Regions from separate parts of the Morganella morganii genome, predicted to be linked through region 3. Evidence: predicted binding sites of a transcription regulator. Region 3 holds the regulator's gene; each other region holds the start of a gene.
The links. The regulator LexA, encoded in region 3, represses DNA repair genes until DNA is damaged. The targets are predictions, from matches to a motif close to TNCTGTATGTACATACAGNA.
Positions count from the first base shown of each region.

Region 1: a site for LexA is predicted at 4,160-4,179, ahead of sulA (SOS-induced cell division inhibitor SulA). Genes of this name have one in related genera too.
Region 2: a site for LexA is predicted at 3,420-3,439, ahead of JL661_RS12340 (DNA translocase FtsK 4TM domain-containing protein). Genes of this name have one in related genera too.
Region 4: a site for LexA is predicted at 3,642-3,661, ahead of umuD (translesion error-prone DNA polymerase V autoproteolytic subunit). Genes of this name have one in related genera too.

Region 1 is NZ_CP069157.1:2,488,339-2,494,141, reverse strand. Features, by position in the region: gene JL661_RS12110 (AAA family ATPase) at 1-1,434, opposite strand, end outside; gene matP (macrodomain Ter protein MatP) at 1,695-2,153, shown strand; gene ompA (porin OmpA) at 2,212-3,285, opposite strand; gene sulA (SOS-induced cell division inhibitor SulA) at 3,634-4,140, opposite strand; gene JL661_RS12090 (TfoX/Sxy family DNA transformation protein) at 4,365-4,976, shown strand; gene yccS (YccS family putative transporter) at 5,019-5,803, opposite strand, start outside.
Region 2 is NZ_CP069157.1:2,555,181-2,560,983, forward strand. Features, by position in the region: gene JL661_RS12340 (DNA translocase FtsK 4TM domain-containing protein) at 1-3,345, opposite strand, end outside; gene lrp (leucine-responsive transcriptional regulator Lrp) at 3,484-3,978, opposite strand; gene trxB (thioredoxin-disulfide reductase) at 4,540-5,499, shown strand; gene cydD (heme ABC transporter permease/ATP-binding protein CydD) at 5,604-5,803, shown strand, end outside.
Region 3 is NZ_CP069157.1:69,133-74,935, forward strand. Features, by position in the region: gene plsB (glycerol-3-phosphate 1-O-acyltransferase PlsB) at 1-866, opposite strand, end outside; gene JL661_RS00290 (diacylglycerol kinase) at 1,005-1,376, shown strand; gene lexA (transcriptional repressor LexA) at 1,494-2,108, shown strand; gene zur (zinc uptake transcriptional repressor Zur) at 2,187-2,705, opposite strand; gene JL661_RS00305 (YbaK/EbsC family protein) at 2,882-3,352, shown strand; gene JL661_RS00310 (helix-turn-helix domain-containing protein) at 3,388-3,741, opposite strand; gene JL661_RS00315 (helix-turn-helix domain-containing protein) at 3,796-4,008, opposite strand; gene JL661_RS00320 (multidrug effflux MFS transporter) at 4,768-5,803, shown strand, end outside.
Region 4 is NZ_CP069157.1:1,393,034-1,398,836, forward strand. Features, by position in the region: gene JL661_RS06705 (caspase family protein) at 411-2,162, shown strand; gene JL661_RS06710 (hypothetical protein) at 2,222-2,728, opposite strand; gene JL661_RS06715 (hypothetical protein) at 2,725-3,030, opposite strand; gene umuD (translesion error-prone DNA polymerase V autoproteolytic subunit) at 3,676-4,092, shown strand; partial or broken gene umuC (translesion error-prone DNA polymerase V subunit UmuC) at 4,092-5,355, shown strand; partial or broken gene JL661_RS06735 (isocitrate/isopropylmalate family dehydrogenase) at 5,554-5,721, shown strand.

The DNA.
Region 1 (5,803 bases), 1.4 Mb from region 3:
TTTTTCATTTACGCCGCCGATGGCCTGCACAAACCCGAACTGGTCAACAGAACCGGTCACGGCAATCTGCTGGTCAACCGGCTGCCAGGAGAGGGCACTGATAAGTGCGCACAGCTCAGCCAGAGAGGCGCTGTCACCATCCACTTCGCCGTAGGACTGTTCAAAGACCACGGAGGTGGAGAACGGGAACGGCTGTTCCAGTTTAAGCTCCGCAATCAGGTAAGCCTGCATAATCATCATACCCTTGGCGTGAATATTACCGCCAAGCTCTGATTTGCGCTCCACATCAACAAATTCACCATCACCGATATGTGCCACACAGGTGATACGGGAGGGCTCTCCGGTCGCTTCCGGGTGTCCCGGATACTGCAGAACGGACAGTCCGTTGATCTGGCCGACAGCACTGCCCTGAGTCTGGATATACACCTGACCCTGAAGAATCTCATCCAGCCCGCGATCGGCCAGATAGCCGTGGCGCCAGCTGCGGTTGTCTTTGATTTTGCGCAGCGCTTCTGCGGTGATGGTGTCCGCAGGCAGCAGGGTGGCGGCATCGCGCAGCAGAGTGGTCAGCCATGTCAGGTCGAGCGGCAGGGTCCTTTTATCTTCCTGAAAACGCATCCCCTGACGGAGCAGCTCATACCAGCCGTCAGCACTGAGCGGCGGCAGCTGATTTTGCTTCAGCAGCCCGTTGACAAACTGACACCAGACGGTCAGCTGTTCTGTTTCTTCCAGCTGACAATCAAATTCATATTCGCCGTACAGCGCTTCTTCGCTCAGTTCCGGCTCGGAGAGCATAAACTCATCCAGACTCAGACGATCGCCCACCACGATGACCCGCAGGTTAAGCGGCATGCTGTCAACCGGGAACGGCAGCGGATGCTGTTCGGTGTGAGCCAGCCAGTCAAAACGCTGTGCGCAGACCATCTGCTTTAAACGCAGCCACATCAGCGGCTGTGCGAGCAGGCTGCGCAGTGACATGATCAGAAAGCCGCCATTAACCTGATGAATAATACCGGGCTGCAACTGCACATGCTGGTGATGGGTATAGACCTGGCCGAACAGCTGCTCCGGTTCAATCCAGTCACAGACAGCAAACGGCTGCACTGCACTGAAATGGCCGTTATCCGACGGTGTAAAGACAAACCTGTGATTATCGAAGTGGTATTCACCGCCCATAGTGCGTTTTTGCCGGATTTTGACTTCCGGTGGCAGTAATTGCGCTATGGTATTCAGGTAGCACTCGCTTTCGTCACTTTTGACCAGCATAAAACGGCGTTTTGCCGCCGGATGGCTGAAAAGTGACAGGCTTTCCTGTAAACGCGGCTGCACGATATCAGCCTGCTGAGCAGGCAGTTCAGAAGCGGTTTGCAGGATGGTGTGGTAACTGTTTTCATCAGGCAGTAATGCCTGCCAGGTCAGCTGTTTAATATTCACTCGGTATTGTCTGCTTTTGATAATGTCGGATTTAATCGTTGCGGCAGGATCTGGTGCTCCCCGCAGTGTGCGGTTATCAGCACCGCCTTTGAATAGTAACGAAAATAGCGGGACATTGTAGCGCGTAAGCAGGCCGGATAGCTATCCTCGCGGCGTTTATTTTTACCCGTCCTGAGCGGAAAGAATTGTGCAGAGGAGCGGTTTTTTACGGGGAATATTGCTATGCTTATGTCAGTGTTACCCTGTCACTGAGAAAAATCATGAAATATCAGCAACTAGAGAATCTTGAATGTGGCTGGAAGTGGGCATATCTGGTCAAAAAACACCGCGAAGGTGAAGAAATTACCCGTTATACGGAAAAAAGCCGGGCTGAGGAAGCAGTGGCGCAGTTACTGAAACTGGAGTCACATCCGGTAAAAGTGACGGCGTGGATACAAAAACATATGGCACCGGGACTGGCGAACCGGATGAGTCAGACTATCCGCGCACGGCGCAAGCGGCATTTTAATGCTGAGCAGCAGCATACCCGCAAAAAATCGGTTGATCTGGAGTTTCTGGTCTGGCAGCGGCTGTCGGCGTTATCACAGCGGCGCGGCAGTACCTTATCGGACACGATTGTGCAGTTGCTGGAAGATGCGGAGCGCAAGGAAAAGTACGCGACGAAGATGACATCGCTGAAGGAAGATCTGCAAAGCCTGCTGGGAACAGACAAAAAATAAACCCCATCCGGAGATGGGGTTTATACAATTCATTGCATCATACAACCGAATTCAGAACTTACTGAGCAGCCTGCTGAGAGACTTGTTCAGTTACACCCTGGATTTCGATTTCAACACGACGGTCTGGTGCCAGACATTCGATCAGAGCAGCGCGCTGTTTGATATTGTCACATTTGTTGCCAGTAACAGGATCTTCTTTACCGCGGCCTTCTGCACGGATGCTGCCGGCTGGGATGCCTTTAGCGACCAGGTAATCTACAACGCTCTGTGCACGTTTCTGAGACAGTGGCAGGTTGTAGTTCTGGGAACCGATGCGGTCAGTGTAACCGATAACCAGGACGTTGCCCTGAGTCGGGTCGATTGACGCCAGTTCGTTGAACAGCTGGTTCAGAGCTTCCTGACCTTCAGCTTTCAGAGTAGATTTGTTGAAGTTGAACAGAACGTCTGAACGCAGGGTGAAACGTTTGTTCTCAACAACTGGTGCAACAACCGGAGCTGGTTCTGCAACTGGTGCAGCAACTTCATCCTGGCCGAAACGGTAAGCAACACCAACACTCAGCATGCCGTTATCAGGACGTGCCATAGTGGTTTCTTTATCGCCGATGTTGTTGATCCACTGATATTCTACGCGAGCTGCGATATCACGGGTGATTGCATACTCAGTACCCAGTGCGAACAGCGGAGAAACACCAGTGTCGTTGCCTTTAACGCGCTCACCATCGATAGATGCGGTTGCGTCTGCACGCCATACCATTGCACCCAGACGGGTATAAACGTCTAAGTCATCCATTACCGGATAGCTCAGTTTGGTAGTCAGCTGAACGCCCTGTGCTTTGAATGCGCCGTTGTTACCGTCGCCTTTGTAAGGCATACGACCTAACCAGTCATAACCTAATTCAAAGCCCATGTACTGGTTGTGCTGATAACCAGCATAGATACCAGCGCCGAGCTGATCTTTATGAACCGGACCAGTGTTGCCTAAGCTTTCACCGTCAAAACCAGTACCGGTGTTCTGATACTGAGACCAACCTAATTTACCACCGGTATACCAGGTATTGTCTTTTGGAGCTGCCTGCGCAACGCTTGCGAAAGCTGCCACTGCCACTGCTACTGCGATAGCTGTCTTTTTCATTTTACGCCTCGTTATCATCCAAATTGGCTCTGGCTTAATGCCTTATTATCGCCTTTGGTTTTTAAAAATAGTCAGGGATTATGTGCGCTATTTAGTAAATAGCTCCCAACAGGGAATTTTAAGCACTACCTTAACGGTGTAAAGTCTACAGCGAACTATAAAAGTTACAAGCCTGTCCTGTGGAATTCGACTAAAAAAATGTAAAAAACTGTACTGATTCATAAACATACAAAATAGTCAATTTCTTTGGATATTTGGCTTAACACGTTGAAATAGTGTAATTTTATTAACCAAGCAGAGCAAATGATACGGGCATGTAAAAAACTCTGAGAATATTCTTAATTTTCCTTAATGATAAGGGAAAGAGTGAATTTGTAATGTATTCAGTTGTCGTGCAACAGGTGCACTGTCATGATGCCATTCCTGCGGACGCATAATAAAACCGAGGCAGCTGCCCTGTTCCGCAGCGCGCTGTAACCGGGCATTTTCCTGCTCAGTCAGTACCGGCAGCCAGCCCAGAACCACACTGTAGTTACCGCTGGCGAGTGCTTTCTCCATAGCGGCAACACTGTTGATTGCCGGGATGCGGGACAACTGCATGATTTTATCACCCGGCAGCTGATTCTGCGATAACCAGGTGCGGTTAAGTTTTGCACCCGGAGAGAGCCATAACAGCCAGCGGGACTCCCCGGCAAGCTGACGTAATAAAGGAAGCAGAATGTGGGTCAGGACGATATCATTATTGCGATAAACCAGTTCGCTGACCATTCCGTTCAGACGGCGTTCCCCCGCAAGGGCGGGTGACACAGATGCCGGTGTAACAGGGACGTATTCCCGGGTTGCCTGCTGGCGCATAGTTAACCTCACATAGTGATGCTGTATATGTGTACAGTATAATCCAATTCCGCTCAGATCAAGTAAATTTTTTCCATACAACTCGCAAAATTCAGGTTTGCCGGATACAAATACGAATTTATCGTTGGCAATCGGGGAAACATTCCTTATTTTGTGGCGACAGCTGAGCTCAGTCAGGGAATGACACAACGATACGTTTAACCTGCTTTCAAAGGACTGATAATATGAAGGATTATTTGAAATTGTCAGATGTTCAGTTTGATCGTCTTCAACACAGCACACAGCCGTTCGGCCGGATCCGCCTGAAATCACAGTTCGGGTGTATGGGATTATCCATTGACCGGGTCACTTTCGCACTGATAGCCAACAGTCAGCTCTGGCTGAAAAGCACAGAGGCCACCCGCGAGCTGTTCTGCCGGCTGGAACTGAGTGACCGGTTTACTTATCCCAAGCGGATCCTGCCGATGCGGATTAACTATTACCGTGTTCCGGACGCGGTATGGCAGTGCCCTCAGCAGAGTGAGTTCCTTTTTTACCAGACCTACCTGCATGCACGGGAACATGCACAGTCACAGCAGCAACTGCCGTCGCGGATTAAAGATCTGCCGAATGTGGACAGAGCTCTGGAACGCCGCTTATGGCAGGCGGGGATCCGCCGGGTGGATGACCTCTATTTGCTGGGTGCCAAAGCGAGCTTTCTGAAGGTCAAAGCCCGGCCGCAGAATGAGCTGAAATTACTGTTTGCCATCGCGGGAGCCATTGAGGGGTGCCACAGTGCGGTATTACCGAAAGCACTGCGGGAGGATCTTATCCATTGGCATGGCCGGCTGAACTAAACGGCGCAGGTATCCCGGGGAAATGTTTTCCCCGGGAAGACATCAGCTGTCCGGTGTTTCTTCCGCCGCAGTCTGTTTTTTGCGGCGGAACCGCCCGGCGGAAGGCTGCAGATTATGCTCTTTATCATTGATCTGCCGGATAAGCCCGGTAATGTCCGGTGTCAGGCTGAGTAACAGGCGAATCTGTTCCAGCACCAGCTGCTCGGTACTATTATTGTCACAGGTACATTTATCCAGACGCTGTGCGAGCGCATCTGAAATAGCCTGAATCTGCAAATCTTCCCGATGTCCTTTTTGCAGTGCGATCTCGATATAGCGGATGGCATCATTCAGCAGACGCAGAATAGTGTCATCCGTGAGCTTGGTGCGGTGAGCCCCGAGCGCGGAAATATAACTGAGCAGGGTGTGGTTGAGACAGAGCAGGCGGAACGCCTCATCCTGAGATGTACGGTAACTGCTCGGCTCTGAGGATATGTTCGCTACCACAGAGGCAAACTCCCCGTCGCTGATATGCGCATCACGACGGGCAACCCGGTACTCCAGGCTGTCAGTTTTACCGTTGTAATACTGTTGCAGGATTTGTTCCAGATAACGGCCGTTTGCCTGCATGGTGCGGTCAATCACCAGCGGCAGCTGGCGGTATTTCCAGTCCGGCCAGATATAGCTGACAGCAAACCAGGCGAGTCCGCAGCCGATCAGGGTATCGATGATGCGGTGGATGGCGATATCAAACCCTTCACCCAGCAGGTTAAAACTGAACAGCACCAGCAGGGTAATAAAAATAGTGGCCTGGGCGTACTGACTGGTGCGGAACACAAAGAACATCA
Region 2 (5,803 bases), 1.3 Mb from region 3:
GACAGAACTGCCGCCTTCTCCGTCATCGCCACCACGGGTGATATTATCGATATATTCCGGACGACCACGGGCTTTCCAGTCATTCACCACATCATGCACTTCCTGGTCACGGACAAACGCGCCGTGAACACGCAGCGGCGCATTGGCACCCTGCGGCAGATAGAGCATGTCCCCGTTACCCAGCAGAGATTCCGCGCCGCCCTGGTCGAGGATGGTTCGTGAGTCAATCTTACTGGATACGGTAAAGGCAATACGGGTCGGGATGTTGGCTTTAATCAGACCGGTGATAACATCCACTGACGGACGCTGTGTCGCCAGTACGAGGTGGATCCCCGCTGCACGGGCTTTCTGTGCCAGACGGGCGATGTGTTCTTCCACTTTTTTACCGGCGGTCATCATCAGGTCAGCAAATTCGTCCACCATGACCACAATATACGGCTCTTTTTTCAGAACCGGATGCGTCATTTCCATGCTGTCTGTCGGTTTCCAGAACGGATCCGGAATCGGCCGTCCCATGGATTCCGCCATCAGGATTTTTTCGTTATAGCCCGCGAGGTTACGCACCCCGAGAGCAGACATCAGTTTATAGCGCCGTTCCATTTCCGCCACACACCAACCGAGAGCATTGGCGGCGTCTTTCATGTCGGTCACCACCTGGGTCAGCAGGTGCGGAATACCTTCATAAACAGAGAGTTCCAGCATTTTCGGGTCGATCATGATAAAGCGGACTTCTTCCGGTTTCGCTTTATACAGGATGCTGATAATCATGGCGTTTACGCCGACCGATTTACCGGAGCCCGTTGTACCGGCGACCAGCAGGTGCGGCATTTTACCCAGATCCGCCACCACCGGCTGACCGGAGATATCTTTCCCCAGCACCACAGAGAGCGGTGATGGCGTATCGCGGAATTCATCGCAGTCCAGCACTTCGCGCAGATAGACGGTCTGACGTTTTTCATTCGGCAGTTCCAGCCCCACATACGGCTTGCCCGGGATAACTTCCACCACACGCACCGCTACAGTCGAGAGTGAACGCGCCAGGTCGCGGGACAGGTTGGAAATACGCGAGGCTTTCACGCCCGGTGCCAGATCCAGCTCAAAGCGGGTGATCACCGGACCCGGTTCATAACCGACCACACGGGCTTTGATGCGGAAGTCATTGAGCCGCGCCTCAATCAGACGGGCTGTCTGCTCCATCGCAAATTCATCCACCGGCTCAATGGTACCCGGCGGTGAAGCCAGCAGATCCAGAGACGGCATCGGGGTGGTTGATTTCGGCAGCGGCTGGTCATTGCGGACCAGGAACGGATGGAACAGGCTCTCTTCCATCTGTTTTTGTAACTGTGCTTCCTGTGACGTTACCGGTGCCGCATTCTGCTGTGGTGCGGCAACAGGTTCAAAGCGCTGAGCAGCGGTCTCCAGTGCGGCATAAACCGGAGCCGGTTCTGCCGCAGGGGCGGTGACCGGTGTCGGGATAAACAGCGGCACTGCCGGTTCCGGATCCACCAGATCCTCCACCGGAGAGAAGGCTTTCAGTTCGGCCAGATCAGATAAAATAGCGTCAGCCTGCCCGCTGTAGCGCTGTTGCTGCATCTGCATAAACTGCGCCTGAAGACGCTGAGCTTCCTGCTCATCTTCATCGTCTTCTTCTGCCACCGGGTGAACATCCGTCACCGGCGGTGCAGACGCAAAGGAGTGATGGCTGACCGGTGCCTGATAGGCAGATGCAGCCGGGATAAAGGCGGAGGCGGTACCGGTGGTAATTTCCGGTTCAGTTACTGCCTGCACCGGCTCTGCTGCCGGAGACATGTCCGCCTCATCATCGCCGTAGCGGTTACGCTGCTGCGTCATAAACTCATCACGCAGACGCGCCTGTAATACGTCGTCTTCATCCGGCTCAGTCTGTGCGGCCTGATGTTCCGGCTGATGCAGTTGTGCAAATTCATCCTGCTCACGGCGCAGACGTTCAAGTTCCGCGTCACGCTGAGACGGAATGCGGATGCCGTAAAGCTCGCGCCGGGTCGGGAGGCGCACCGGATTCGGACGCGGCAGTTCAGGGCCGAGCCCCTGTTTGACCTGTACGGCACCAAAAGCCGCCGCTGCGGTTGCTGCGGCCGCAGAGCTCAGATGTGCGCTGCCGTTATCACCGGTATCCGGCACATCAGGCAGGTCGAACGTAAAGACCGGTTCTGTACGGCCGCTTCCCGCAAACGGGTTTTCCCATTGCGGTGCTGCCGGTTCAGGCTGAATATCCGGTAGATTGATCGGGGCATTCAGGTCAACGGTTGTCCGGTAAGCATCCGGGACATCAAAACGGTAGTGTTCAGGTTCATCCGCAGCCGGTGCGGTGTGTTCCTGTTCAGCCGGTTCCTGTGCATGCACAACAGGCACCACAGATTCAGCGGCGGTTTCCGGATATGCGGAGAGATTCTGTACCGGGGTCAGCAGCGGATCGCTGTTATCCGCCGGATCCTCATAATGTGCCTGATGCGCCAGTTCCGCCGCATTTGGTGCGGAAAACAGCACATCGTCCGCATCATCGTATTCACGGTACTGTGCAGTCTGAGTCTGTGCCTCACTGTCAGGCGCAACAGCAGTCAGAGCTGCGGCAGTTGCTGTCTGCGGTATGTTGTTGTGCTCTGTCTGCTCATCTGTTTTCTCATCGTCGTAGTACTCGTCCTCATCGTCATATTCACGGTCGTCGTGATACTGATCGTCATAACGGTCACGGGAGTGATTGGTGATGAAGGTAATCGGGGAAAGGACCGCTGCACCGGTTTTTTCGGCGATGGTGATCCACGACCAGCCGGTCAGCAGCATCAGACCTATCGCCCACAGACTGAGCAGCGCGAGTGTCGCGCCGAGGGCATTAAACCACGGCATCAGCGCAGAGCTGAATAAACTGCCGATCACCCCGCCTGCCGCGAAGTTCTGCATATCATCCACATTCAGGGATGCCAGGGCACAGGATGAAAGGATAAGAGTCAGCCCCCCGATGATACGCATCGAGAGTGAGAAAAAGTCCACATAATCTTTATTTTCATTACTGCGGAAGGCCGACCAGCACCCCAGGATCATCAGCGGGGGTACGGTGTAAGCCAGTATGCCAAAGGCGGAAAAGAGAATATCCGCAAACCAGGCCCCGATACTGCCGGCCAGATTCTTCACCGGCTCATGCCAGGTGGTCTGGGACCAGCTCGGGTCTGACGGATTAAACGATAAGAGAGCAACCAGCAGAAAGACGGCGCACAACCCGATCACAATAAGGACGGCTTCCAGCAACCGGCGGCCGCTGCTGATTTTTCTGAATTTGATGTGTTTGTCTTCTGTATATTCCTGGCTCATGTCATTTCCTGACGCAACGTCCGGTTTTTTCCTGTCAGTAAAACGGAACAACGCTGAGGGTAGCTCAGCGTTGAAACTGTATGCATAAACAGGAGTGTAACTGATTTATCCCGTTTTGCACATGACGCAGGAAACAAATTAACGGGTCTTGATGACCAGACGGTTACTTTGTTTGACCTCTTCCATCACCACGTAAGTACGGGTGTCGTTCACGCCCGGCAGACGCAGAAGAGTTTCACCCAGCAGTTTGCGGTAAGCCGACATGTCCGGCACACGAGTTTTCAACAGGTAGTCAAAATCACCGGAAACCAGGTGACATTCCTGAATCTCTTCCAGCTTCTGCACGGCGGTGTTGAACTGTTCAAACACATCCGGTGCCCCGCGGTTAAGGGTAATTTCCACGAATACCAGCAGGGAGGCATCCAGATAGTGCGGATTCAGCAGCGCGGTATACCCGGTGATAAAGCCCTGACGCTCCAAACGACGCACACGTTCCAGACACGGAGTCGGAGACAGACCCACACGTTTGGAGAGTTCGACGTTAGAGATACGGCCATCTTTCTGCAATTCGTTAAGAATATTCCTGTCGATTCTGTCAAGATCTTTACCCGGACGCTTTTTGTTATCAATCATCTCGTTATCTCTCTTATTTACTATTTTCCTACACCCATAACACTTCCTTTACCTGACGGAACAAAATCAGCATCGGAAAACATGTTTTCAGGCCAATTCTTTGCATTTCTGATTATTAGAATACGCAACCGGCGCCAGTTTACCGGAACATTCAGATTATTATCGCTATAGTCGTAAGCTGAAATTACCATGCTTCGTCATCAGGACAAACACATCACCGGTGTAACAGGATGTATTAACCCGACGGATAAAAATCTCTTACACTGATGTTTTCGCAAATGCGCAGCCGATTGTCAAAGCAAATGAACAAAAATCAGAACAACCTGTTGAAGAAAATGACAGAAAAACGTTTCGCTGACAAACAGGACGTGCTTTTGGTGTGATATTCAAACAACTTAGGAATCTTCTGAATAATCACTTTCTCGTACAATCGCCTGAAAATCTACTCATTTCCGGCTGATTTCAATTTTGTGCTCTGCCGTTTTTATTCCTTTTTTTTACCCCTTCGTTTCTCCTACAATCCTGTACACGCTTTTTTGCCATTCTGTTAATGAGGTGTTCATGAACGCAACCCGACACAGTAAATTAATTATTCTGGGTTCCGGCCCTGCCGGATATACCGCTGCGGTTTATGCGGCACGGGCGAATTTAAATCCGGTACTGATTACCGGGGTGGAAGTCGGTGGTCAGTTAACCACCACCACCGAAGTGGAAAACTGGCCGGGTGACCCGGAAGGTCTGACCGGGCCGGTCCTGATGGAGCGTATGCAGGCTCACGCCGAAAAATTTGAGACTGAAATCATCAATGACTACATCACTGACGTGGATTTCAGCAAACGCCCGTTTACCCTGACCGGGGAAAATACCTATACCTGTGACGCGCTGATTATCGCCACCGGCGCATCCGCCCGTTATATCGGCCTGCCGTCAGAAGAGGCCTTCAAAGGCCGTGGTGTGTCCGCCTGTGCCACCTGCGACGGCTTTTTCTACCGTAACCAGAAAGTCGCAGTGGTCGGCGGCGGTAACACTGCCGTGGAAGAGGCGCTGTATCTCTCCAATATCGCGTCAGAAGTGCATCTGATCCACCGCCGTGACAGCTTCCGTGCTGAAAAAATCCTTATCAGCCGTCTGATGGATAAGGTTCAGAACGGCAATATCGTTCTGCACACTGACCGCACCCTGGATGAAGTACTCGGCGACCAGATGGGTGTGACCGCTGTCCGTCTGCGTGACACCAAAAGTGACGCAACCGAAGAGCTGCCGGTGATGGGCTGCTTTATCGCCATCGGCCACAGCCCGAATACCGGTATTTTTGAGGGACATCTGGATCTGGAAAACGGCTATATCCGTGTTCAGTCCGGCACGCACGGTAATGCAACACAGACATCCGTTCCGGGTGTGTTTGCCGCCGGTGATGTGATGGATCATATCTACCGTCAGGCGATCACCTCTGCGGGAACCGGATGCATGGCCGCACTGGATGCCGAGCGCTATCTCGACAGCCTCGCAGACAGCAAATAATCCAGCATTTTCAGGGCGCTATATCTGTAGCGCCTTTTCGTGTACCATGACATTATCCTGCTGATTTCAGCCGTATTTTTACTTATCACCTGCATACAGAAAAAATGGATAAATCAAGACAGTCAGAACTCGTCCGCTGGTTAAAACTTCAGGCGGCACCGGCCCGGCGATGGTTACGCCTCTCGATGTTGCTGGGTGTGCTCAGCGGTTTACTGATTATCGGCCAGGCCTGGTGCCTCGCTGTCCTCCTTCAGTCCCTCATTATGGAGCACGTGCCCCGCGAACAGCTCCTCACTCCGTTCAC
Region 3 (5,803 bases):
GCATTATGGACATTCAGTCCCTGATAGAGGCGGTTCCAGGTCCAGCCGAGAACGCGATCAGCCACGCGCAGAGCGTCATAGGTGAAGTTAGCGGCCACTTCGTTCATCATGGAAACGGCATTCTGACGCGCTTTTTCAATGGTGATTTTTTTGGCTTTCGCTTCATCTTCAACGGCTTTTTCAATCGCTTTGGATTTCAGCAGCTTATTGAACAACTCCTGACGCACCGGCAGTTTCGGGCCGATAGCGGCCATACGCTGGCGCGAGAAGTGAATACGGGCGACACGGGCCAGTTTATTAGCGATAATAGTGTCGGTACCGTGTTCAGAGGCCATTGCGCCCATGGACACCGGCTGTGAGAAACGGACAAAACTGTCGCGTCCCAGCCAGAGCACGGCGAAAAATTTCTGGATCCCGTTTAACAGACGCAGATGCGGCACACCGTGGTGTCCCTCGCGGCCCGGTGAACGACCGAACATCACAGAGACCGGCAGCATCTGAATATCCAGCGCCGGATTATTGCGGTGCAGATCCAGATAGGCGTGGAAAATATGGACGGAATCCTTACGCGGATTCAGGGCGTAATAACGGAACACACGCGGGCCGTCATCGATAAAGACATAGCCCGGTAATGTGGTATTACCGATGACATTATCTTCCAGCGGATCCGGCATGCCCTGTGCGAGACACTGACGGCGCAGTGTCAGCAGGTCCGCCTTAGAGTGATAAGGAAGAACATAGAGTGTCGGACGTTGTGTATCCAGCCCCAGCTCATTGACCGGATCCGTCGGGATCGGCTTGCTTTTTACCAATAGTTTTAATGGTAAATTCAATACGTTATAGTATATTTTACGCCAAAGTGACATAAATGTATGAAGCCTCTTGTTGACAATTCGCGTTCAGCATACCAGAAAGGCGGAGCCAGATCTGTGTTGCGGCAGCAATAAAATCGCGGAAAAATAGCGGCGATCAGTCAGATAATCATATTATTTACAGTGACAGAAATGAAAAAAAATACCGGATTTATACGATTAATTAAAGCGGCGGGTTATTCAAAGAAAGGACTCATTGCGGCATGGAAAAATGAAGCCGCTATCCGTCAGGAATTGCTGGCGCTGATCCCGGCCGTCATTATTGCCTTTGCTTTCTCTTTTACGGCGGTTGAACGGGTGCTGCTGATTGGTTCTGTGGTGCTGGTAGTGGTGATTGAGCTTATCAACAGCGCTATTGAGGCTGTGGTTGACCGTATCGGTACGGAATATCATGAACTGTCCGGCCGGGCCAAAGATATGGGGTCCGCCGCAGTATTTATCGCCACATTACTGGGGCTGTTTGTCTGGATTATGCTGTTTACCAGCTGGTTCCTGCGTCTTTAACAGACGATTTTTTGTGAAACCTGCGGCGTAACACGTATTTTCCTCATGTTATGGTTCCCAATCCCGGAATACCTGTATATACTCACAGTCTGACTGTATAAACAAACAGGGGGCGAAATGAAAGCACTGACGGCACGGCAGCAACAGGTTTATGACCTTGTTCGTGACCATATTTCGCAGACGGGCATGCCACCGACGCGTGCAGAAATTGCGGCACGCCTGGGTTTTCGCTCTCCGAATGCGGCGGAAGAGCACCTGAAAGCCCTGGCGCGTAAAGGCGTCATTGAGATTGTCTCCGGGGCCTCCCGGGGGATCCGTCTGCTTCTGGAAGAAGAAGAGGATGAAGGTTTACCACTAATAGGCCGTGTGGCCGCAGGTGAGCCTTTATTAGCACAGGAACATATAGAAAGCCGTTATCAGATTGACCCGATGCTGTTTAAACCAAGTGCAGATTTTCTGCTGCGGGTAAATGGTATGTCAATGAAAGATATCGGTATTATGGACGGTGACTTACTCGCGGTGCATAAAACCCAGGACGTGCATAATGGCCAGGTGGTGGTTGCCCGTATCGAAGATGAAGTGACAGTCAAACGGTTTAAGAAAGTGGGCAGCAAGATTGAGCTGCACGCTGAAAACGAAGAATTCAGCCCGATCGTGGTGGATTTACGGGAACAGAACTTTACTGTTGAAGGTCTGGCAGTGGGTGTGATCCGTAATAACGACTGGCACTGATTTCCGGGACAGCCGCCTGAAACGGTATCCGCTTAAAAACCACAGTACGCCGGAGACGGACACTGTGGTTTTTGTTTTTCAGCGTCCGCGTTTACGCGGTTCGTCATGTTCATGGTCATGCAGGCATTTATCTCTGCGGGTGCAGGATTCAATATCATAACAAGGGCGGCAGTATCCGTGCGCCTCAATCACACTGTGGCGGATATGAAATTGCGCGGCATCCGCCAACTGAGTGATTTGTGAATCAATCGCCTCTCCGTCCCGCTCTGTCACACTGTTACAGCGATCGCAGATAAACAGTACTGAAGTATGGCTGGGTTTATCAAAATGCGGACACATCACAAAGCTGTTGGTGGACTCAATTTTGTGGATAAATCCCTGCTCCAGCAGAAATTCCAGACCGCGGTAGATTGTCGGCGGTTTTGCCTGCGGCTCGGTTTCGCGCAGCAGATCCAGCAGCTCATAAGCACTGATGGCTCCGGGCTGGCCGGCAATCAGCTGCAGAATCGACTTTCGCTGAGACGTCATGCGCACACTGCGTGACAGACACAGTACTTCTGCTTTTTTTAATAAAGTCTGAATATCAACAGATTGCATGACATCACCTTCCGCTAATCAATAAATATATGAACAGCCCACTCTAACATGAATTCCGGCAGAATAACCGGTATCCGCGCTATTTTGTCAAAAAAGGGCTGCCAATTCAGGGCAAATTATGGTGAGCTGTTGGTGCAAACACATAAAAAGCACATGATAATAAAACGGAGTCCTGAATGAGTATCGAAACGGTTCGTGCCTGGTTCGGCACGCATGCCCCGGATGTTACGATTATTGAGACCACACAGCCGACTGCCACTGTCACTCAGGCAGCAGAAGTTCATGGTGTCCGCCCCGGTCAGATCTGCAAAACACTCTCTTTTAAGCTGACGGATGACAGCGCGATTCTGATTGTGATGGCAGGGGACGCCCGGCTGGATAATAAAAAATTCAAAACACAGTTCGGCTGCAAGGCCAAAATGCTGAATGCAGAGGAAGTGGTGCATTTCACCGGCCATCCGGTCGGGGGAGTCTGTCCGTTCGGGCTGCCGGTACCGCTGACCGTTTATGCGGATCATTCACTCCGTGAGTATGACACGGTATTACCTGCGGCGGGGTCGGCTAATTCCGCTGTCCGGCTGACACCTGCGCGGCTGGCGGAACTGACAAACGCACAGTGGCTGGATGTAACCACTCAGCCGGTATAAACAGACAGCACCGCATCAGCGGTGCTGTCACACACTCAGTGTTCCGGTGGCCGGGTCTCCGGCTCCGTATTTACACCGGCGTCGGTACTGCGGGGGATAACGTTATCATCATCCGGCAGGTGCTGGCGGGTAAAGAACAGCAGACTGTCTTCTATAAAGTAGTAAGGGGAGACGCCGAAGACCTGGGAGATCCTCAGAATAATTTCCAGTGAAATTTTTGTGCTGCCGATTTCGTAACGGGAGATTTGCTGTTGTGATACACCAATCAGATTGCCCAGTTCTGTTGATGTGACTCCGGTGATCCTGCGCATTTTGCGGATTTGCCCGCCGATAAGCTTGTACATCTCATTAATGCTGGTGTTCAGGTTATTATCTGTTTTATTACTCATTATCATCTGTCAGTCTGGTTAAACAATAATATATTAATGTTTGTCAAATTAAACTTATTCTTCATCACAACCCATTTCATCAAAAAAATAACTAACACTAATATTCAGGACGTCTGCAAGCATTAACAGTTTATCCAGAGGAATTAAGCTTGCTCCCGTTTCATAACGGGATAACTGCTGTTGTGAGATATTAATTTTTATTGAAAGCTCTTTACCTGTCAGACAGTTTTTCAGTCGCTGACATTTTATTTTGCCGCCAATAAACATTGCCAACTCATATTTATCATATATTGTCATAAATTATGAAGATAAACGGTTGTCATTAATAATGTTAAAATTTAACTTGACGTATTTATTTCCTCAAATAGTTTCTTTAAAAAGTATAATCGATACCCTTTTAATATGTAATAGATACAAAAAAGCAACAAATAATAAACAATAAAGACGAGAATACTACGTATTAACACTATAACCTCAGCGATTTCATGTTGTTACAAAGAATACCCGGTTTTTAACATCTTACATGAATGATGAGTAAGCGGAATATTCTGATATTTAGTCGGGATTATACCTAATATAAAGATATTGATGCTGATTTTGAGTTCAAAATGGGTGATTTAACTACCTTTTCATGCTTTAGCGGAATGACAGACAACCCGGAAGTGTGATTGTTGTCTTACAATATGGCTGAAGATAGTTTGTTAAATTCTCTGAGGGTATTATGAGAAAATACAAAGGTTAAAATATCTGAATATTTCCATAAAATACATAAAATCAGGCGATAATATTTGTCAGTAATTGTATTGATATGTGTTATTTTGTTTACTTATAAAATAAGTAATATTGGCGGAAATCTATTCCTTCATTAAATAAAAAATCCAGGTTGATTGTAATTTCACTATATAATGAAATATACAGCATTGTTTTTTCTTTTAATTCACAGGTTTAGTTATAAGTGATGGTTGTAAAAAACAACAATTACGTGTATTTTTTGCTGTCGTCAGGTGATGAGTGAAATTTAACGGTATGCGGAATTTATTGCTTTTATTGTTAGTTATCGTGTTATTGGGACCATTGGGTATTGATCTTTATTTACCGGCTATTCCGGCAATTGCAAAAGGCCTGGGCAGCAGTGAGTCATTGATTCAGTCAACTATCTCGTTGTTTATTCTTGTATTAGGCGCAGGTCAGCTGATTTCCGGTCACCTGGTGGATAAATTCGGCCGCAGACCGATGGCGATGGTGGGCATGGTATTGTATATCGCCGGTTCCCTGACTGCTGCCTTTGCGGTGACTCCGGGGATGTTTATCGCTTCCCGGTTAATTCAGGGAGCGGGTGTCTGCTGTACCTCAGTGGTTGCTTTTACCTGTGTCCGCGATTGCTTTAACGGCAACGAAGCGGCACGTGCTTTCGGCTTTTTAAACGGGACATTAAATATTGTTCCGGCGCTGGCGCCGCTGCTGGGCGGTATTATGGCGGAATATTACGGTTGGCGGCTGCCTTTTGGCTTCCTGGCGCTGTATGCTTTTATTCTGCTGATTCTGACGGCTAAATATCTGCCGGAAACCCGGCCGGAAAGCAGTGCTCAGCATAAAGAGAACCCGCTGAAGAGCCTCGTTTCTGTGTTGTTCAGCAAGCGGTTTTTGATCTTTTCCCTGGTGAATGCCGGGACAATGGGAATGGTATTAACGTATGTTTCCCTGGCTCCGGCGGTACTGATGGGCGACGCGGCACTCAGCCCGTTACAGTTTTCGGTTGTGTTCGGCGCTAACGGATTTTGGATTATGGGGATCAGTATGATCGCCAACCGGGTGATCCGCAGAGCCGGACGGCCTGTTTGTCTGGTTTCCGGTGGTGTACTGATGGTGTTGGGGTGCATTGCGCTGGCACTGAGCCCGGTACTGTTCTCCGCACAAATACAGAATCACTGGCTGATCTATATGCTGCCGGTGGCCGCAGCCTGTGCCGGGCTGGCCTTTATTATGGGACCGGCAACCAGCTATGCCCTGGAGCCTTATTCTGATAACGCCGGTGTTGCCTCTGCACTGGTGGGGTTTATGC
Region 4 (5,803 bases), 1.3 Mb from region 3:
AAATTGTTCATATTGAATACTGTTAATTTATAACTGACTGGCAAAATACGTTATGTAGGCAGATACAACTCCGTATTCGTTTAGGAGTTGTCAATCTACGTATTAGAAAAGGTCGCCATGAGGACGCAAGCTGCCAAAAATAACGGGAGAATACCACCACGAAAGAAACGACCAATACACTCGGGCTGTTATGATGGCAGTTTTTACAGCCAGAAGAAGCGACTAAGCAGAGATTCTGGCCGGAACCGGAACTAACAAACTTAGCATTTCACTGACATCGTCAGCTGGCTTCGCATCATACTCTAAGCGCGTTTTGTAGCTATAACGTTGAAGCATACAGCATAATGAATAAACAAAGTGATATAATCCACAGTGATACTAACAACGATCTGACACGATGGAATATGCTTATGAAAGATTTTCGTTACTTCCTAAAGGAAAGTTATATCAATAGCAGGGCTTTAGTTATTGGTATAAATAAATATAAAAATGTCCCTCCTCTTGCGTATGCAGTTAATGATGCATCAGAAATAAAGAGTTTACTCATCAATGAATTCGATTTCAAAGAGGAAAACATATCGTTTCTTCTTGATGAAAATGCTACCAAAGAAAATATATTAAGAGCATTTTCCAGACTTACAAGGGATGATATTGAACTGGATGAGAGGATTTTCATTTTTTATGCTGGGCATGGTGAAACACGAACTGGAATTTATGGCGAAGTAGGGTTTCTCGTACCTCATGACGCAATCACTGATGATTTATCCACCTTTATACGCTGGGATGAACTTACCAAAAATGCAGAGTTGATAAGAGCGAAGCATATACTTTTCGTTATGGATGCCTGTTATGGTGGACTGGCATTAACACGGGGAATAGGTCCAGGCAGTACGCGCTTCTTAAATGATATGATGCTACGGTATTCCAGACAAGTTCTGACAGCCGGTAAAGCCGATGAAACTGTCTCAGATTCTGGTGGGCCTTTGCCAAATCATTCAGTATTCACCGGACATCTAATTGAAGGTTTAAAAGGAAAAGCATTAACCGAAAACGGTGTATTAACCGCCAATGGTTTGATGACTTATGTTTACAATAAAGTATCAAATGATAAGTCTTCAAATCAAAGTCCGCATTATGGCTATATTGATGGTGATGGGGATTTTATTTTTAAATCTCCTTCTTGGTCCCATGACAATTTAGAGGAAACAACGGATAATGATAGGTTGATTTCGGTTCCCTATTTTCAGACGGAATTTTCTCCTTTAAACGCTGAAGATAAAATAAGAAAAACAAAAAAATTACTGGCAAATGATTCATCCTCTATCGAGCTACATGATTTTGTGATTGATGAAGTTAAAAGTTTTCTATCTGAAACCAGTGAGGATTTTTTCTCAGTAAATGGTCAGTTTACTAAAGAAGAACTTCTTGAGAGGATTTCTAAATATGAAAGTATATCTAAAACTATAATCCTAATAATTTCTTGTGTCTCATATTGGGCTCGAACAATCCATATTCCATTATTAAGTAAAGCATTAGCTCGTTCAACTGACCGACTGGAAAGAGGGAATGGTTTAACTGTATGGTTAAATCTACGATGGTATCCCTTAATAATGCAGTTTTATGCATTAGGGATAGCAGCATTTGAAAATAAAAAATATGATGTACTATTTAGTGTTTTTTTTATAAAATTAGACTCGTCACTTTCAAACAATGGTAAACAGCTATATTTTGCTGAAGCCATTTCGAATGCCATTCTGGAATTGGCTCAACAAGGTGTATTTAAGCAACTCCCTGGATTTGAAAGGCATTTTGTACCAATGAGTGAGCATCTCTATACCATCTTGCAACCATTAATTGATGATACTCTATTTATTGGGAAGAATTACGAAAATGTTTTTGATAATTTTGAATGTTTCTTAGCACTTGTCATCGCAGATCTGCATCAGCAGCAAGAGCGAACTCCATGGGGACCTGTAGGCCGTTTTGGTTGGAAAGAAAGAAATTTGTACAATTCCCCATTATCTAATATGATTAAGGAAGCCAAAGAGCAAGGTGTTAACTGGGCTCCATTAAAAAGTGGCTTCTTTGGAGGGGATATTTCCAGATTCTCTTTAGTTGCTGATGAATATTTAAAAGGAATATCAAAATTAAGTTGGTATTAATAATTAATTATTAGTTGTTAATTTAAGTGCCTTTAAACGATCGATAAAGGCACTTAATATCAATCAGGTATCCATTCATCACGCACCTTTAAGGTAGATGTGTACTTCGTTGTTTCTAAATTATAATAGGAAGAAAGATCTTGGCTTGATGTTATATTTTTTATTTCATGAATGTATATTTCTTTGAACATTTCTCTGTCAATTTTACCATCAATATATTTCTTACATGCTTCATCATATTGGTTAAGGAGGTCTTCAATGCAAGAATCATAAGTTTTATATAATAAATCAAGAGAATAAGACTCTTCAGCGCTCAATGAGCCTGCTTGTTTTTTTGCTAAGTATGGTGTCAAGATTGGTGTCAAATTATTTATTGTATTTCTTGCGTTAGTTATGCCAGTTCGAATTTGAAGTTCAATTGCACCATATTGCAATTTCAATGCTTCACTTGCATTCTCTTGCGCAAACTTAACATCTTTTCTTGATTTGAAAAATGTATACAATGAGAGAAGTAATGCAGCACTAGACACGGCCAATGAATACATATTATAATAACTATCACTCATTGAATTCTTCCTCTATTAAGCATTGCTATTAAATCCACCAAGTCATCATTGCTGGCACTAGCACTCCCTCGACTAATAGCATCAGATTGATCGTTTTTTTCATCGAAAGAAATGTTTCTTTCATCCGCAATGGCTCGCTTTATTTCATGAATGATCTCATGTTTTTGGTGTTGCGTTATTTTCCTTAGCCTGATACCTATATCTAACTCGGAAAGAATAATCTTGAGTTCATTTAGTCTATCGTCTTCATTTTTATTTAATAAGCGTGAAACATATTGATTTGGTGATGTATCATTTGTCATATATTTCCTCCCGTTGATGATGCAGAATTATACGACATTTTTTCTATAAAATAAATTGTTTATATCGTAGTTAAAAAAACTACAGTATTCAGTTTCAAAACTTGTTGTTCTTAAACGCACAATGAATCCTTCAGAGGGATTTAAGGATAAACATTACATTATCCCATTGTTTCCAGTGGTTCTAAATTCTCTCCTTATGTTCAGGCTCACACATTTTCAGCCTTGTGCTTTCTGAATACCGACTCTGCGTAAAGAGCGATCTTCACTACATAAGACCTGTTCGCAAAGACACCAGTGGGCTTGGCAAGTCACTATCGCTGGACAGCAAGACTAACTAGTTAGCAAAGTGCTGGAAATGGTATGGGAAACTTGTAGTAAGCCTGTTGGAGTGATATTCGACGGCGATCAAGCTAGTCATTAAAAGAACTGATATTTTAGGTGGTTAACGAATCGCTACTACATTTTTTGGCATTTTCTTTATTGATATATAAATATCAACGTCCGCTCCTTGCTCATAGTTGGCTACCGGATTTGATTTCAATGAGTAATGCATGTGACGCATAATATTAGTAAAAATCAGATTGATGAGACAGCCAAACTTCTTTATCATTAACTGTATATATATACAGTTAATCGGTTATGAGTATGAAACTTGTCAAGACCAACGATGACGCAATTCTGACATTGCCTCTGTTCCTGGAGCATGTCCCGGCCGGGTTTCCGTCACCGGCGGCGGACTATATCGAGGACCGCATAAACCTGAACAGTGAGCTGATCCGGCATCCTGAAAGCACCTACCTGCTCAGGGTTGAAGGTAGTTCGATGATAGATGCAAATATCTTTGATGGTGATGTGGTTATCGTGGACAGCGCGGTAACCGCTGCTGAAGGTGATATAGTAATTGCCAGTTTTGAAGGTGAGTTTACTGTCAAAAAATTGCAGCTGTCTCCTGTGCCTATGTTGATCCCGATGAATCCGGATTATCAGCCTATCGCAATCAGCAGTGAGCAGGATTTACAGATTTTCGGCGTGGTCACCTACATCATTCACCGGGCGCAGTGATGTTTGCGCTGGTGGATGTAAACAGCTTTTACGCCAGCTGTGAAAGAGTATTCCGGCCAGACCTGACAGGTAAGCCGGTCATCGTCCTGAGTAATAATGATGGTTGCGTGATCGCCCGGTCAGCAGAGGCGAAAGCTCTCGGCATCAAAATGGGGGAGCTGTATTATGAATGCCGCGCTTTTTGTCACAAAAATAATGTGACAGTATTCAGTTCAAATTATGCGTTGTACGGCGATATGAGCAGCCGTGTGATGACATTGCTCTCATCCTTCGCACCCGCCACAGAAATCTATTCTATCGATGAAGCCTTTCTTGATTTTACCGGCATGACCAGGACATTCAGCCTGGAAGATTACGGCCGTGAGATACAGGCTGCCATTCTGCAGAAAACACACCTTCCGGTCGGTGTTGGTATTGCACCGACAAAGACACTCGCAAAACTTGCCAACCACGCCGCAAAAACATGGAAAAAAAACCGGCGGAGTGGTCGACCTTTCTGATTCCCTGCGCCAGCGTAAATTACTGGCTTTGATACCGGTCAGTGAGGTATGGGGTATCGGCCGGCGCATATCTGCCAAGCTGAATACAATGGGTATCCGTACGGCATTAGATTTGGCGAACGCCGCACCGGCGACTATCCGTAAAACCTTTGGTGTTATCGCAGAGCGCACGCTGCGGGAGCTGAACGGGGAACCCTGTATTGAGCTGGAAGAAGTCAGAAAGGTGAAACAGCAGATCCTCTGCTCCAGGTCGTTCGGTACCAAAGTGACAGACATTGTCACCATGAGAAAGGCCGTATGTGAATATGCTGAACGGTCAACAGAAAAACTCCGGGAAGAAAAACAACGCTGCCGTATGATCGGGCTGTTTGTTCAGACCAGCAGACACGCCAACGGGCCGGACTATGCGAACAGTGCAAACATTTCACTCGAGTATCCCAGCTGCGACACGCGGGACATCATCAATGCCGCCATGAGAGCACTGGATAGTATCTGGCGAGACGGATACCGATATTATAAGGCGGGCATCATTCTATCAGATTTCACGTATTCAGCAGTCACTCAGCTCGACATGTTCGCCATCCGGCAGCCATTCAAAAATAGTGACGAGCTGATGAAGACTATCGACACGATAAATAATAGCAGGCTGGGCCGTGTGTGGTTTGCCGGTAAAGGCAGCGATAGCAGGTACAAGATGAAGCGTGAAATGCTGTCACCGGCATACACGACAAATTTCAGTCAGCTGCCGGTGGTGAAAAGTTAATGCGTCCAGTTAGGTGATAAAGCGCATTGAGATGGAATAAGTTTTTTCACGAACCAATAATTGAAAATACATTCCCCAAAACTATCAGTGGAATAGTGTTAAAACAATAGGTTAGGTGCAGCATTCAAACACCTGAATAGCATTGTTTTTTAATGGTTTTCAATAATAAAATTATGCAGTTATGTTGATTCTTAGTATCTACTGCTGCGCCACATGGGCTGGTTTGAAGCCGCTGACTTAATCGTTAAAGGAATGGAAGGGGCCATCGCTGCCAAGACCGTCACTTACGATTTCGAACGTCTGATGGAAGGCGCTAAGCTCCTGAAATGCTCAGAGTTTGGTGATGCAATCATCAAACACATGTAATTAAGTTTACGGTGAAATAGTTAACGGGAACTGATTAGTTCCCGTTTTTTATTGTTCAATCTGAAACGGTTATCAAAAAGTT